DNA from 2 places in the Kineococcus rugosus genome. Region 2 is predicted to be linked to the other one. Evidence: predicted binding sites of a transcription regulator. Region 2 holds the regulator's gene; the other holds the start of a gene.
The links. The regulator HrcA, encoded in region 2, represses chaperone genes, less so after heat shock. The targets are predictions, from matches to a motif close to GNTNGCACTCGGNNNNNCCGAGTGCNANC.

Region 1: the regulator HrcA is predicted to act here: its motif matches at 2,066-2,094, upstream of ACRYM6_RS17990 (Hsp20/alpha crystallin family protein).

The regions. Positions count from the first base shown of each region.
Region 1 covers NZ_JBJLSJ010000034.1:30,441-36,666, reverse strand. Annotated here, with positions in the region: gene ald (alanine dehydrogenase) at 1-670, opposite strand, end outside; gene ACRYM6_RS18000 (Lrp/AsnC family transcriptional regulator) at 772-1,281, shown strand; gene ACRYM6_RS17995 (hypothetical protein) at 1,331-1,558, opposite strand; gene ACRYM6_RS17990 (Hsp20/alpha crystallin family protein) at 1,569-1,988, opposite strand; gene ACRYM6_RS17985 (NADPH-dependent F420 reductase) at 2,155-2,838, shown strand; gene ACRYM6_RS17980 (hypothetical protein) at 2,963-4,003, shown strand; gene ACRYM6_RS17975 (LrgB family protein) at 4,006-4,701, opposite strand; gene ACRYM6_RS17970 (CidA/LrgA family protein) at 4,698-5,084, opposite strand; gene ACRYM6_RS17965 (DUF4253 domain-containing protein) at 5,075-5,911, opposite strand; gene ACRYM6_RS17960 (hypothetical protein) at 5,944-6,226, opposite strand, start outside.
Region 2 covers NZ_JBJLSJ010000003.1:58,869-65,094, reverse strand. Annotated here, with positions in the region: gene ACRYM6_RS02370 (LLM class F420-dependent oxidoreductase) at 1-805, shown strand, start outside; gene ACRYM6_RS02365 (DUF4870 domain-containing protein) at 819-1,223, opposite strand; gene ACRYM6_RS02360 (DUF3097 domain-containing protein) at 1,246-2,112, opposite strand; gene hrcA (heat-inducible transcriptional repressor HrcA) at 2,251-3,288, shown strand; gene dnaJ (molecular chaperone DnaJ) at 3,329-4,447, shown strand; gene ACRYM6_RS02345 (methyl-accepting chemotaxis protein) at 4,460-5,077, opposite strand; gene ACRYM6_RS02340 (PAS domain-containing protein) at 5,419-5,979, opposite strand; gene ACRYM6_RS02335 (Gmad2 immunoglobulin-like domain-containing protein) at 6,111-6,226, opposite strand, start outside.

The DNA of each region.
Region 1 (6,226 bases), on a different contig from region 2:
CGTAGGAGTTCGACACGATGGTCCGCACGGCGCCGCCGAAGCGGACGTCGACCTCGCGCAGCTTCGGCAGGGACAGGTCCAGGACGGTGACCTCGGCGCCCATGCCGAGGGCGATCTGGGCGGCGTTCTGGCCCGAGACCCCGGCGCCGATGACGACGACGTCGGCGCCCCGCACGCCGGGGACGCCGCCCATGAGGACGCCGCGGCCACCGGCGGCGCGCATCAGGGAGTAGGCGCCGACCTGGGGGGCGAGCCGGCCGGCGACCTCGCTCATGGGGGCCAGCAGCGGCAGGGAGCGGTCGGGCAGCTGCACGGTCTCGTACGCGATGGACGTGGTGCCGGCGGCGAGGAGGGCGTCGGTGCACTCGCGGGAGGCGGCCAGGTGCAGGTAGGTGAACAGGACCTGGTCGCGGCGCAGCCGGTGGTGCTCCTGCGCGATCGGCTCCTTGACCTTCAGGAGCAGGTCCGCGGCGCCCCACACCTCGTCGGCGTCGGTGAGGACCTTCGCGCCGGCCGCCTCGTACTCGGCGTCGGGCAGGGAGCTGCCGAGCCCGGCGCCGGACTGGACGAGGACCTCGTGGCCGTGGCCGACGAGCTCGTGCACGCCCGCGGGCGTCAGCGCCACGCGGTACTCGCGGTTCTTGACCTCGGTGGGGACGCCGATGCGCATCTGCTCACTCCTCCAGGGGTGGGGCCGGTTCTCCTCCCAGGGTGAACAGGGTTCGGTGCAGCAGCAAGGGAGTCGCAGGAGATTCGTGGGAGCATCGACCGGTGGAAGATCGTTCGAGGAACGGGGCCGAGGGGCCCGTCCGACCGAAGAAGCTGCACCGGGTGGTCGACCCGGTGGACCGCGCCATCCTGCACGTCCTGTCCGAGGACGCCCGCATCACCAACGCCGCCCTGGCCCAGCAGGTCGGCATCGCCGCCTCCACCTGCCTGCTGCGGGTGCGGGCCCTGCGGGAGTCGGGGGTGATCCGCGGGTTCCACGCCGACGTCGACCCCGCCGCCCTGGGCCTGGACCTGCAGGCGATGATCGCGGTGAAGCTCGCCGCGCACGCGCGCGGCAGCATGGGCCCGTTCGTGGCGCGGATGCGGCGCCAGCCGGAGGTCCTCGACGTCTACTTCGTCGCCGGCGCCGACGACTACCTCCTGCACGTCGCGGTGGAGAGCACCGAGGCGCTGCGCGACTTCGTCGCCGAGCACCTGTCCCGGGACCCCGACGTGGGCCTCACCGAGACCAGCCTGATCTTCGAGCACACCCGCGCCGCGGGCCGCTCCTGACCGGCGGGCCGGCCGCACCCGGTACCTCACGGGTGCGGCCGGTCCACCCCTACCGCGGGGGCGAGCGCTGACGGCGCGGTGGCCGGCGGTTCGCGTCCTGGTCCCCGGCCCGCGGCGCGGGCCGGGCCGGGACCGCCGGGGCCGGCGGGGGGAGGCGGGTCAGGGTGGCGACGAGGGCGCGGAACGCCTCGTCCACCTGCTCCTGCGACCACCCCGCCAGCGGGTCGGCGGGTCCGCCGTCACCGGGCCGTGGACGCCGCGCGAGCAAGCGGTCCACGGCCGTCCCCCTACGACGTGATGGCCTGCGGCCGGTCGGCGGTCTCCACGGTGATCCGGCGGGGTTTGGCCCGCTCGGCGACCGGCACCCGCAGGGTCAGCACGCCGGACGCGTAGTTCGCCGCGGTCTTGTCGACGTCGAGGTTGTCGCCGAGGATCAGCTGCCGGCTGAACACCCCGCGGGGACGCTCGGCCGCGATCATCTCCCCGGTGTCCTCGTGGACGGGGCGCTGGGCCCGGACCGTCAGGACGTTGCGCTCCACGTCCAGCTCGATGCTGGACGGGTCGACGCCGGGGAGGTCGAACTCCACGACGAACTCGTCCCCGGTGCGCCAGGCGTCCATCGCCATGACGGCCGGCCGAGACGTCGTCCCGAGGACCTGCTGCGTGAGCCGGTCGAGTTCCCGGAAGGGATCAGTGCGCATCAACATTGCCACCACCTCCAGTGCGAGAGAAGGAGATGCGCTGCCGATCGGGTCACCGGCGGGGCCGGTGCCACACCTCCTTAGTTAGCACTCGACCGCGGCGAGTGCAACCCCTCCGGAGGGGTTCGCGGCCCGGGAGGCGGCACCGCGGCGACGGACCTAGCGTGCCCGCATGGACATCGGCATCATCGGCGCCGGCAACATCGGCGGAAACCTCACCCGCGCGTTCACCGCCCTCGGGCACCGGGTCCGGGTCGCGAACTCCCGCGGGCCCGAGACGCTCACCGACCTCGCGCAGGAGACCGGCGCGACCCCCGTCACCGCGGCCGAGGCCGCGCGGGGCGCCGACCTCGTCGTCGTCACGGTCCCGCAGAAGCGGGTCCCGGACCTGCCCGCGGGCCTGCTCGACGCGCTGCCCGACGGGACCGTCGTGATCGACACCGGCAACTACTACCCCCGCGAGCGCGACGGCCGGATCGACGGCATCGAGGACGGGACGCCGGAGACGGTGTGGACCGCCCGCCACCTCGACCCGCGCGGGCGGCTGCGGTGGGTGAAGGCGTTCAACGGCATCCAGGCCGAGCACCTCATCACCGCGGCCCGCCAGCCGGGCGACATGGAGCGCCGGGCGCTGCCGGTGGCCGGGGACGACGCCGAGGCGAAGGCCACGGTGATTGCCCTGCTCGACCGGATGGGGTTCGACGGCGTCGACGCCGGTCCCCTGGCCGAGTCCTGGCGGCAGCAGCCCGGGACCCCCGTGTACGGCGCCGAGGCCGGAGTGGACGGGATCACCGAGGCCCTGGCCGCCGCCCCGCGCGAGCGTCCCGCCGAGTTCACCGCCGAGCCCACCGCCTGACCCGCCGGGGCCGCCGGCCTCCTCACGCCCTGACTAGTCGGATCCCGAACTAGTTGACTTCCTGCACAGACGTCTCCAAGGTGGTCCCCAGGGCGGGTGCCCGTGCAGCGCGCGAGGGGGAGACGTGACACCGGACGAGGACGAGCGCACCGCGACGGGCCGGGCCTGGCCGACGGCCGCCGACGAGGGCTGGGCCCGGCGGGTGCGTGCGGACCTGCTGCGCGAGGACGTCCCGGCGGTGCTGGCCGACGCCGTCCTGCAGGACGCCCGCGCGGTGTGCGCGGACTCCGGGCGCCCGGCCGCCGAGGTGTTCGGGACGCCGCAGGAGTACGTGCGGCAACGTCCGCAGGAGTCCCTCGACCCCGACCTGCGGGCCCGGTACGACCGGGACGGCGCGCCTGACGCCCCCGACGCCCCCGGCCTCCTCCTGCGGCTCGGCGGCGCGGCGCTGTTCGTCTCGATCGGCACCGCCGCCCGCGAGGGGTGGACGGCCGAGGGCGGGTACGCCCACGCCGCGCTCCTCGCGGCCGTCCTCGGGACGTTCCTCCTGGGGTCGGAGGCGTTGCGCCGTCGTCGCGCGGGCCGGTTGCGCGGCAGCCGGTCCGCGTGGGCGTGGGCGGTCGTGACGGCGGTCGCGGGGATCGGCGCGGCCCGGTTGCTGCGCGACGACCCGGCCCGCCTCGACGTGCCGGTGCTGGTGCCGCTGCTCACCTCCGTGGCGGTCGTCGCGGTCGGGGCCGGGCTGCGCGCCCGACGGCCGGTCGCACCGCTCCCGGCGGTCCCCGAGGTCGCGCCCGAGCAGTGGTTCACCCGGCTCGAGCAGGTCCTGCGCGGCCGTCACCTCGTGCCGTCGGCCACCGCCCGCCGGGAGGCCGCCGAGGCCCGCGCGTTCTGGACCGCGAGCGGCGCCTCGCACCCGCGCGAGGAGTTCGGGACGCCCGAGGCGTACGCCGTCGTCCTCACCGACGGCGACGACGCACCCCGCCGCCGCCGGGCGACCGGGCAGGCGGTGGTCACCACCCTGGTCGCGGTCCTCGCCCTGGTGAACCTCGCGCTCGCGCTGCTCGACGGGGACGCGGGGTGGTGGTGGCGCGCCCTCACGGCGCTCGTCCTGGGCGCGGTCGCGGTCGCGTCCTGGGTGCGCCTCGCACGCGCCCGGGCCTGACCTCAGCTGAACGCCCGGGCGACGACGGGCAGCGCGACCGTCATCGCCAGGGCGTTCAGCACCATCGCCGCGCTCGACCAGCCCCCGGCCACGTCGGACTCCGCGAGCGCCCGGGACGTCCCGATGCCGTGCGACACCGCGCCGATCGCGAACCCGCGGGCCCGCGGGTCGGAGACGCGGACGCGGTCGAGCAGCCACGGGCCGACGGTCGCCCCCAGCACGCCGGAGACGAGGGTGAGGACGACGGCCAGCGTCGTGTTGGCCCCGATCGCCTCCCCCACGGTCAGCGCGACCGGTGTCGTGACCGACCGCGGCAGCGTGGTGAGGACCAGGTCGTCGGGGGCGCCCAGCAGGACCAGGGAGCCGACGGTCACGCCCACGCTCACCACCCCGGTCACGACGAGGGTGACCAGCACGGCGAGCCGGTCGGCCAGCAGCGCGCGCCCGGACCGCAGCAGCGGCAGGGCCAGCGCGACGGTCGCCGGTCCCAGCAGCAGCGTCAGGACGGACACCGACGCCAGGTACTCCGCGTAGCCGATGCCCAGCAGTTCCAGGGCCACCGAGACGACGACCATCGCGACGAGCACGGGCGCGAGCAGCGCCGGGCGGCCCAGCCGCCGGTGCAGCTCACCGGCGCCCAGGTACGCGGCGAGGGTGAGGGCCAGCCCGAAGCCGGGCGCGTGGACCAGCGCGCTCACGCGGCGACCCGGCGGCGCAGCAGCCGCTGGAGCAGGACGCCGGCGACGACGAGCCCGGCGGCGAAGGACCCGACGACGGCCAGGGCCAGCGGGCCGGCCTGCTCGACGAGCGTGGAGAGCTGGGTGAGGGCGCCGACGCCCGGCGGCACGAACAGCAGCTGCAGGTGCTTCAGGAGGGGGTCGGCGGCCGGTTCGGCCCGCCGCGCGAGGCCGGGGAACCGGGCCCCGACACCCAGCAGCACGGCCAGGCCCACGACGGCGCCGGGGACCGGCAGGCCCGTGACGTCGACGAGGACGGTGCCCAGCAGCTGCAGGCCGAGCAGCAGCGCGAGGGCGGCCAGGACGGTCGGCGCGCGCCCGGGGACCGCGGGGGTCAGTCCCACCAGAACCTCCACCCGCGCGCTCCCACCAGCAGCCCGGCGTACGCGGCCACGTCCCCGGGGCCGTCCTGCTCGACCCCGTCGGGGCAGAACGCCAGGTGCTCGGCGGCGACGGGCAGCGCCTGCGCGGCCGAGGTGGGCGGGGCCGCGACGCTGAGGCGCACGGTGTCGAACCCGAGCGCGACGAGGCGGGCGCCGAAGCGGTCCTCCCAGCTGCGCAGCACGGCGGACAGCGTCGCGGGCGCGACGTCGGAGTTGACGGCCCCGAGCCAGCCGATCGCGGCGAGGACGTCGGCGCCGCGGTCGGCGGCGACGAGCCCGAGGTGGTACCGGCCGTGGTCGAGCAGGTCGGCGGCGGAGCGCTCCGCGGCGGTCAGGGGGTCGGTGACCGCCGGCAGGGCGGGCGAGAGGCCCGGCCAGGCCGGTCGCGGCCCGGCGGGGTGCTCCTCGGGGTCCTCGGGGTCCTCGGGGTCCTCGGGGTCCTCGGGGTCCTCGGGGTCCTCGGAGTCCTCGGAGTCGCCGGCGTACTGCGCGGCGAGGAACCCCTCGACGTCGAGGGGGACGACCTCGGAGGGCCCGGAGAACTCCCCCACGGACCAGGGGCGCTCGGGGTCGCCGGGGACCAGGCCCTCCAGCAGGACGGGCCACACCCCGGTCGCGGGGTGCTGCCCGGCCAGCCGGGCCCAGTCGCCGGGGGCGGCGGGAGCGTCGCTGACCCACACCACCGGCGCGGCCCCGCGCATCCCGGCGGGCGCGACGAGCCGCCCGGCGGGCAGGCCGGGGACGGCCGCGACGAGGTCGGGCAGGGGGGACGGGGGGCGTCGGGGCACGGGACCACCCTGCCAGGCAGCGGCGGGGGGCCTCAGCCGTGCGCGCGGCGCATCCGCGCCAGGTCGGCGTTGACCAGGCCCAGCAGCACGAGGTCCCCGACGAGCCCGGCCGTCGCCGCGAACTGCGAGGCCGCGAACAGGAACACCTGCGTCAGCAGCAGCGACGTCAGCACCGACCGCTGGAACGACTCCACGGCCGCCCGCCGGCCCCGCCGCCGCCCCTGCCACAGGCCCGTCGTCGTGAACACCACCGACGCCGCGGTGCCCAGCAGGACCCCGGCGACGGACACGCCGTGCGGGGTGCCGGACCGCAGC
Region 2 (6,226 bases):
GGCCATGACGGCGGCCACCCTCGACGGGCTGTCCGGGGGCCGGTTCCGGCTCGGGCTGGGCGTCTCGGGCCCGCAGGTCGCCGAGGGCTGGTACGGCCAGCCCTTCGCCCACCCCCTGGCCCGGACCCGCGAGTACGTCGCGGTGGTCCGCCGGCTGCTGGCCCGCGAGGACTCGCGGTTCGAGGGCACCCACCTGCGGCTGCCGCTGCCCGGCGGCCCGGGCGTGCCCCTCAAGCTCATGCAGCCCGCCCCGCGGCCCGACCTGCCGATCCACCTGGCCGCCGTGGGCCCGCGCAACGTGGAGCTGGCCGGGGAGATCGCCGACGGCTGGCTGCCCTCGTTCCTGGTCCCGGAGAACTGCGCGGAGTCGTTCGACCGGCTGCGCGCCGGGTTCGCGCGCCGCACCCGGCCGGTGCAGGGGTTCGAGGTGACGGCCTCGGTGCCGTTCGTGCTGACGGGCGCGACGGGGGAGGAGCGTGCCCGCGCGGAGCTGCCGGTGCGCCGGCTCATCGCCCTGTACGTCGGCGGCATGGGCTCGCGGGAGCAGAACTTCTACGCCGACCTCGGCCGCCGCCTCGGGTTCGCCGACGCCGTCGACGCCGTGCAGGACCTCTACCTCGCCGGGCGCAAGGACGACGCCGTGCAGGCCGTCCCGGCGGGCCTGGTGGAGGCGACGAGCCTGGTGGGCCCGGTGGCGCATGTGCGGTCCCGGCTGGACGACTACGCCCGGGCCGGGGTCAGCACCGTCGCGCTGGTCCCCCTGGGGGTCGACCCCACCGGGGACCTGCGCGCGGTGAGCGCCTGAGACCGCCCGCGCCTCAGCGCACCAGCCGGAAGATCAGCGGGTAGCGGTAGGCGCGGCCCTGGTTCGCCGCGACCGCCGCGAGGATCGCGAAGACCAGCGCGACGATGCCGGGCACCACCATGAGGCCGTACGACAGCCCGAAGGTGAACAGCGCCAGGACCGAGCAGACGACGAACAGCACCACCTCGTAGACGATCAGCGAGATCGTCATGTTCAGCGCCTCGGCCGTGTGCCCGCGCACGAACCCGCTGCGGTCCTTGAAGACCAGGAACAGGATCAGCGGCCCCAGGAACGGCAGGGTCAGGAAGCTCGCGGCGATCGCGGACAGGTGCCCGAACATCCCCCACATCCGTTCGTCCGACGGCGACATCGGGACCGGGGCGTAGGGCTGCTGCGGCGGCATCGGGGGCTGGGTCACGACTCCGATCCTGACCGTTCCCTCAGCGGTCCGCCAGGTCGGCGGTCACGAAGTCGACGAGTTCCTCCACCCGGCCCAGCAGCGCCGGCTCCAGGTCGGCGTACGTGCGCACCGTCCCCAGGATGCGCTTCCAGCCGTGTGCGACGTCGGCCTGGGTGGCGTGCGGCCAGCCCAGCTCGGCGAGGATCCCGTGCTTCCAGTCCCGCCCGCGCGGGATCGTCGGCCACGCCGTCCAGCCCAGCCGCTGCGGGCGGACCGACTGCCACACGTCGACGAACGGGTGCCCCACCACCAGGACGTGCGGGCTGCGCGCGACACCCGCGACGATCCGCGACTCCTTCGACCCCGGCACGAGGTGGTCGACGAGGACGCCGATGCGCCGCCCCGGCCCGGGCCCGAAGGAGCGGATCGCGGCGTCGAGGTCGTCGACGCCGTCGAGCATCTCCACCACGACGCCCTCGACGCGCAGGTCGTCGCCCCACACCTTCTCGACGAGCTCGGCGTCGTGGCGGCCCTCCACGAGCAGGCGCGAGGCGCGCGCGGTGCGGGCGGGGGCGCCGGCGACGGCCACCGACCCGCTGGCGGTGCGGGTGGGCCGGGCCGGGCCCGCGGCCCGCGGCGCCACGAGCCGCACCGGCTGCCCGTCCACCCAGAACCCCGGCCCCAGCGGGAACGTGCGGGTGCGGCCCCTGGCGTCCTCCAGGACGACGACGTGCACCCCGCCGCTCTTCTCCACCCGCACGACCGCGCCGACCCAGCCGGTGTCGACGTCCTCCACGACCAGGCCGCGCACGGCGGGCTCGTCGCGGTGGGTGGGCTTCGGGCGGCTGCGGGCGTGCGGGTCGGCCGAGAGCACGTCGGCGCCGTACCGGTCGTCGTAGCGGGTCACGGGGGAACGCTAACCAGGCCCGGGCGGCCGGCGGGGGAGGCGCGACCGGTGCCCGAGCGCCTAGACTTGGCACTCGCGCGCGTGGAGTGCCAGACGCGCGGGGGGCGCAGCACCGGCTGCCGGAGCAGGGAGGGACGGATGAGCGACGACCGCAGGCTCGCGGTGTTGCGGGCCATCGTCGAGGACTACGTCTCCAGCCACGAGCCCGTCGGCTCCAAGACCCTCGTGGAGCGCCACGCCCTCGGCGTCTCGCCCGCCACCATCCGCAACGACATGGCCGTGCTGGAGGACGAGGGCTACATCACCCAGCCCCACACCAGCGCCGGGCGCATCCCCACCGACAAGGGCTACCGCCTGTTCGTGGACCGCCTCGCCAACGTCAAGCCGATGTCGGCGGCCGAGAAGCGCGCCATCGAGACGTTCCTGCACGGCGCCGACGACCTCGACGACGTCGTCGACCGCACCGTCCGGCTGCTGGCCCAGATCACCCGGCAGGCCGCCGTCGTGCAGTACCCCTCGCTGAGCCGGGCGACCGTCCGCCACGTCGAGCTCGTCGGCGTCGGCGGCCGCAGCGCGCTGCTGGTCCTCATCACCGACTCCGGCCGCGTCGAGCAGCGCGTCCTGGACATCCGCTCGGCCACCGACGCCGACGACCTGGCCGTCGCGCTGGCGACCCTGCGCACGCGGATCAACGCCGCCGTCGGCGGCAAGCGGCTGCGCGAGGCCCGCGAGGGGCTGACCGACCTGGTCCAGCAGACCCCGCAGCCGGACATGGCGGTCGCCGCCGAGGTCGCCGCGGCGCTGGGGGACTGCCTCAGCGCCTCCCTGGAGGAGCGCGTGGTCATCGCCGGCACCGCGAACCTCGTCAAGGGCGCCGACCTGTCCACCTCCCTCGGCAACGTCCTGGAGGCCCTGGAGGAGCACGTCGTGCTGCTGCGGCTGGTGCAGGAGCTCGCCGAGGAGGAGGACGGCGACCGCGGCGGCCTCACCGTCCGGATCGGTGCGGAGAACCTGCACCTGGGCCTGGACGGCACCTCCGTGGTGACCAGCGGGTACGGCAGCCAGGCGGTCGTGGCCCGGCTCGGCGTCCTCGGCCCGACCAGGATGGACTACCCGACGACGATGGCCGCGGTGCGTGCGGTGTCACGCTACGTCTCGCGGATCCTCGCGCAGTGATCTTCGCAGTGCCCAGAACCGACAGGAGAGACCCCACCTCGTGAGCGACTACTACGACGTCCTCGGCGTCTCCAAGGACGCCTCCACGGAGGACATCAAGCGCGCGTACCGCAAGCTCGCGCGCAAGTTGCACCCCGACGTGAACCCCGAGGCGGGGGAGCAGTTCAAGGAGGTCTCCCAGGCCTACGAGACGCTGTCCAACCCCGAGAAGCGCTCCGCCTACGACCGCGGCGGCGCCGGGGTCGGCGGCCCCGGCGGCGGGTTCGGCGCCGGGTTCGGGTTCTCCGACATCATGGACGCCTTCTTCGGCCAGGGCGGCGGCGGCCGCGGCGGCGGGCCCGCCAGCCGCACCCAGCGCGGTCAGGACGCGCTCATCCGCGTCGACGTCGACCTCGCCGAGGCCGCCTTCGGCGGCGAGCGGTCCATCCAGGTCGACACCGCGATCCTGTGCCCCACCTGCAAGGGGTCCTGCTGCCAGCCCGGCACGAGCCCGGCGACGTGCGACATCTGCCACGGGCAGGGCTCGGTGCAGCGGGTCGTGCGCTCGCTGCTGGGCCAGGTCATGACGACGCAGGCGTGCCCCACCTGCCGCGGCTTCGGCACCGTCCTGCCCTCGCCGTGCCTGGAGTGCTCCGGGGAGGGCCGCGTCCGCGCCCGCCGCCCGATGACCATCCGCATCCCCGCCGGCGTCGACACCGGCACCCGGATCCAGCTCGCCTCCCAGGGCGAGGTCGGCACCGCCGGCGGCCCGCCCGGTGACCTCTACGTCGAGATCCACGAACGCCCGCACCCGGTGTTCTCCCGCTCCGGGGACGACCTGCTGTGCACCCTGCAGGTGCCCATGACGGCGGCCGCGCTCGGCGCGACGATCCCGCTGGAGACCCTCGACGGCGCCGAGGAGGTCGACGTCCGCCCCGGGGCGCAGGCCGGTGAGGTCGTCACCCTCAAGCAGAAGGGCGCCGAGCACCTGCGCGCCCAGGGCCGCGGCGACCTCCTGGTCACCCTGGAGGTCGTGACCCCCCGCGACCTCGACGAGGAGCAGGAGGAGCTGCTGCGCCGGCTCGCCGAGCTGCGCGGCGAGGTGCGCCCGTCCGGGAAGCTGTCCGAGACCCACCAGGGGGTGTTCTCGAAGCTGCGGGACCGGTTGTCCGGGCGCTGACCGGCGCCCGGCTCAGCCGCGCATCCCCGCCAGGAAGCCGCTGATCTGGCTGCGCAGCTCCTCGGCCAGCTGCGACAGGCCGGTGGTGTCCTGCGCCGAGGCCCAGGACGCGGACCCGTCGACGGCGGTGCGGACCCCGTCGACGAGGCCGTTCATCTCCCCGATCGTGCTGCCGATCCCGGTGATGGCGCGCACGGCGTCCTGGGCGTTCTGGCGGATGCTGTCCACGCGCTGGCTGACCTGCTCGGTGGCGCGCCCGGACTGGTCGGCCAGCTCCTTGACCTCGGCGGCGACGACGGCGAAGCCCTTGCCGGCCTCCCCGGCGCGGGCCGCCTCGATCGTCGCGTTCAGCGCCAGCAGCCGCGTCTGGTCCGCGATCGCGTTGATGACCGAGACGACCTGCTGGATCTCGCGGGAGGCCTCGGTGAGCGCCTGCATGGTCAGCGCCGCCTGGTCGGCCTCCTCGCTGGCCGCGCCGGCCGCGGTCGCCAGGCCCTGCGCGGACGCGCTGAGCTCGGTGGAGGCGGTGGCCAGCTGCTCGGACACGCCGAGCACCCCGGTCTCGAACTCGTCGGCCAGGGCCAGGCGGGTCGTGCGGGCCCCCTCGACGGCGGCGCTGCCCGCCTGCATCGTGGTGCGCCCGGAGTTGATGGCGGTGGCCGAGTGGCGGAACGCCCCGCCCAGGCCCCCCAGCAGCAGCCGGCGGTGGAACCGCCCCTCGGCGGCGGCGGTGAGGACCTCCCCGGCCTCGCGCACGAAGGCGTCGGAGACGTCCAGGGACCGGTTGACCGAGTTCGCCAGCCGCGCCAGCTCCGGCACCGCCTCCGACCCCGGCACCCCGGCGACGCGGGCCTCGAGGTCACCGGCGGCGGCCTGGTCGCAGACGTCGGCGACCTGGCGGACCAGCTCGCGGTACAGGGCCACCTCGTCGGCGGGCGACGGCCCGCCGCGACCGCTGAACAGCTTCACGATCAGACCTCCTCGGGGACGATGGACCAGACGAACTCCTCGTAGGAGACGCCGCGCTCGGCGAGCAGCTGCGCCAGCAGGGCGCTGGAGGCCTCCACGGCCGCCCGGCCGCCGCTGTGGCGGCGCTCCTCGGCCAGCAGCCGGTCGTAGAGCGCGCTCGCGGCGCGCACCCCCTCCGGGTGCGGCCGACGGCGGTTGGAGTGGTACCCGACGATCCGCCCGGAGCGGTCCAGGCTGGGGGTGATGTGGGCCAGGACCCAGTAGTTCGCGCCGTCGGCGGCGAGGTTGTTCACGTAGGCGAACAGCTCCCGGCCGCTGGAGACGGTGTCCCACAGCAGCTTGAAGACGGCCTTGGGCATGTCGGGGTGCCGGATGAGGTTGTGCGGCTGCCCGATCACCTCGTGGCGCTCGAAGGCGCCGACGCGCAGGAAGACGTCGTTGGCGTAGGTGATGATCCCGCGCGGGTCGGTCTTGGACACGATCAGCTCGTCGGCGGAGAAGGTCCGCTCCTGCCCGGTGGGCCGCACGGGGGCTCGTCGCTCCCGGCCCGTCGTCGTCGTCATCGCGTGCGCCTCCCGACCCTGGTTGGATCCGTGGCACCCCGCCCCGGGGCTCCGGGGCGGTGGTGCTCTAGAAGGATCGGCAGCCGGGGGTGCGGACCTGAGCCGTCCGGGTGACGGCTCAGGCCCGGGGGTCAACGCACCGTGACGTCCTTGGTGTCGCCCACGGCCGGGGTGCCCTCACCGCCGGACTCGTCGGGGGCGAACACCGCCACGGTGTACGTCCCCGCCGGCACCTGCGCGGTGAACG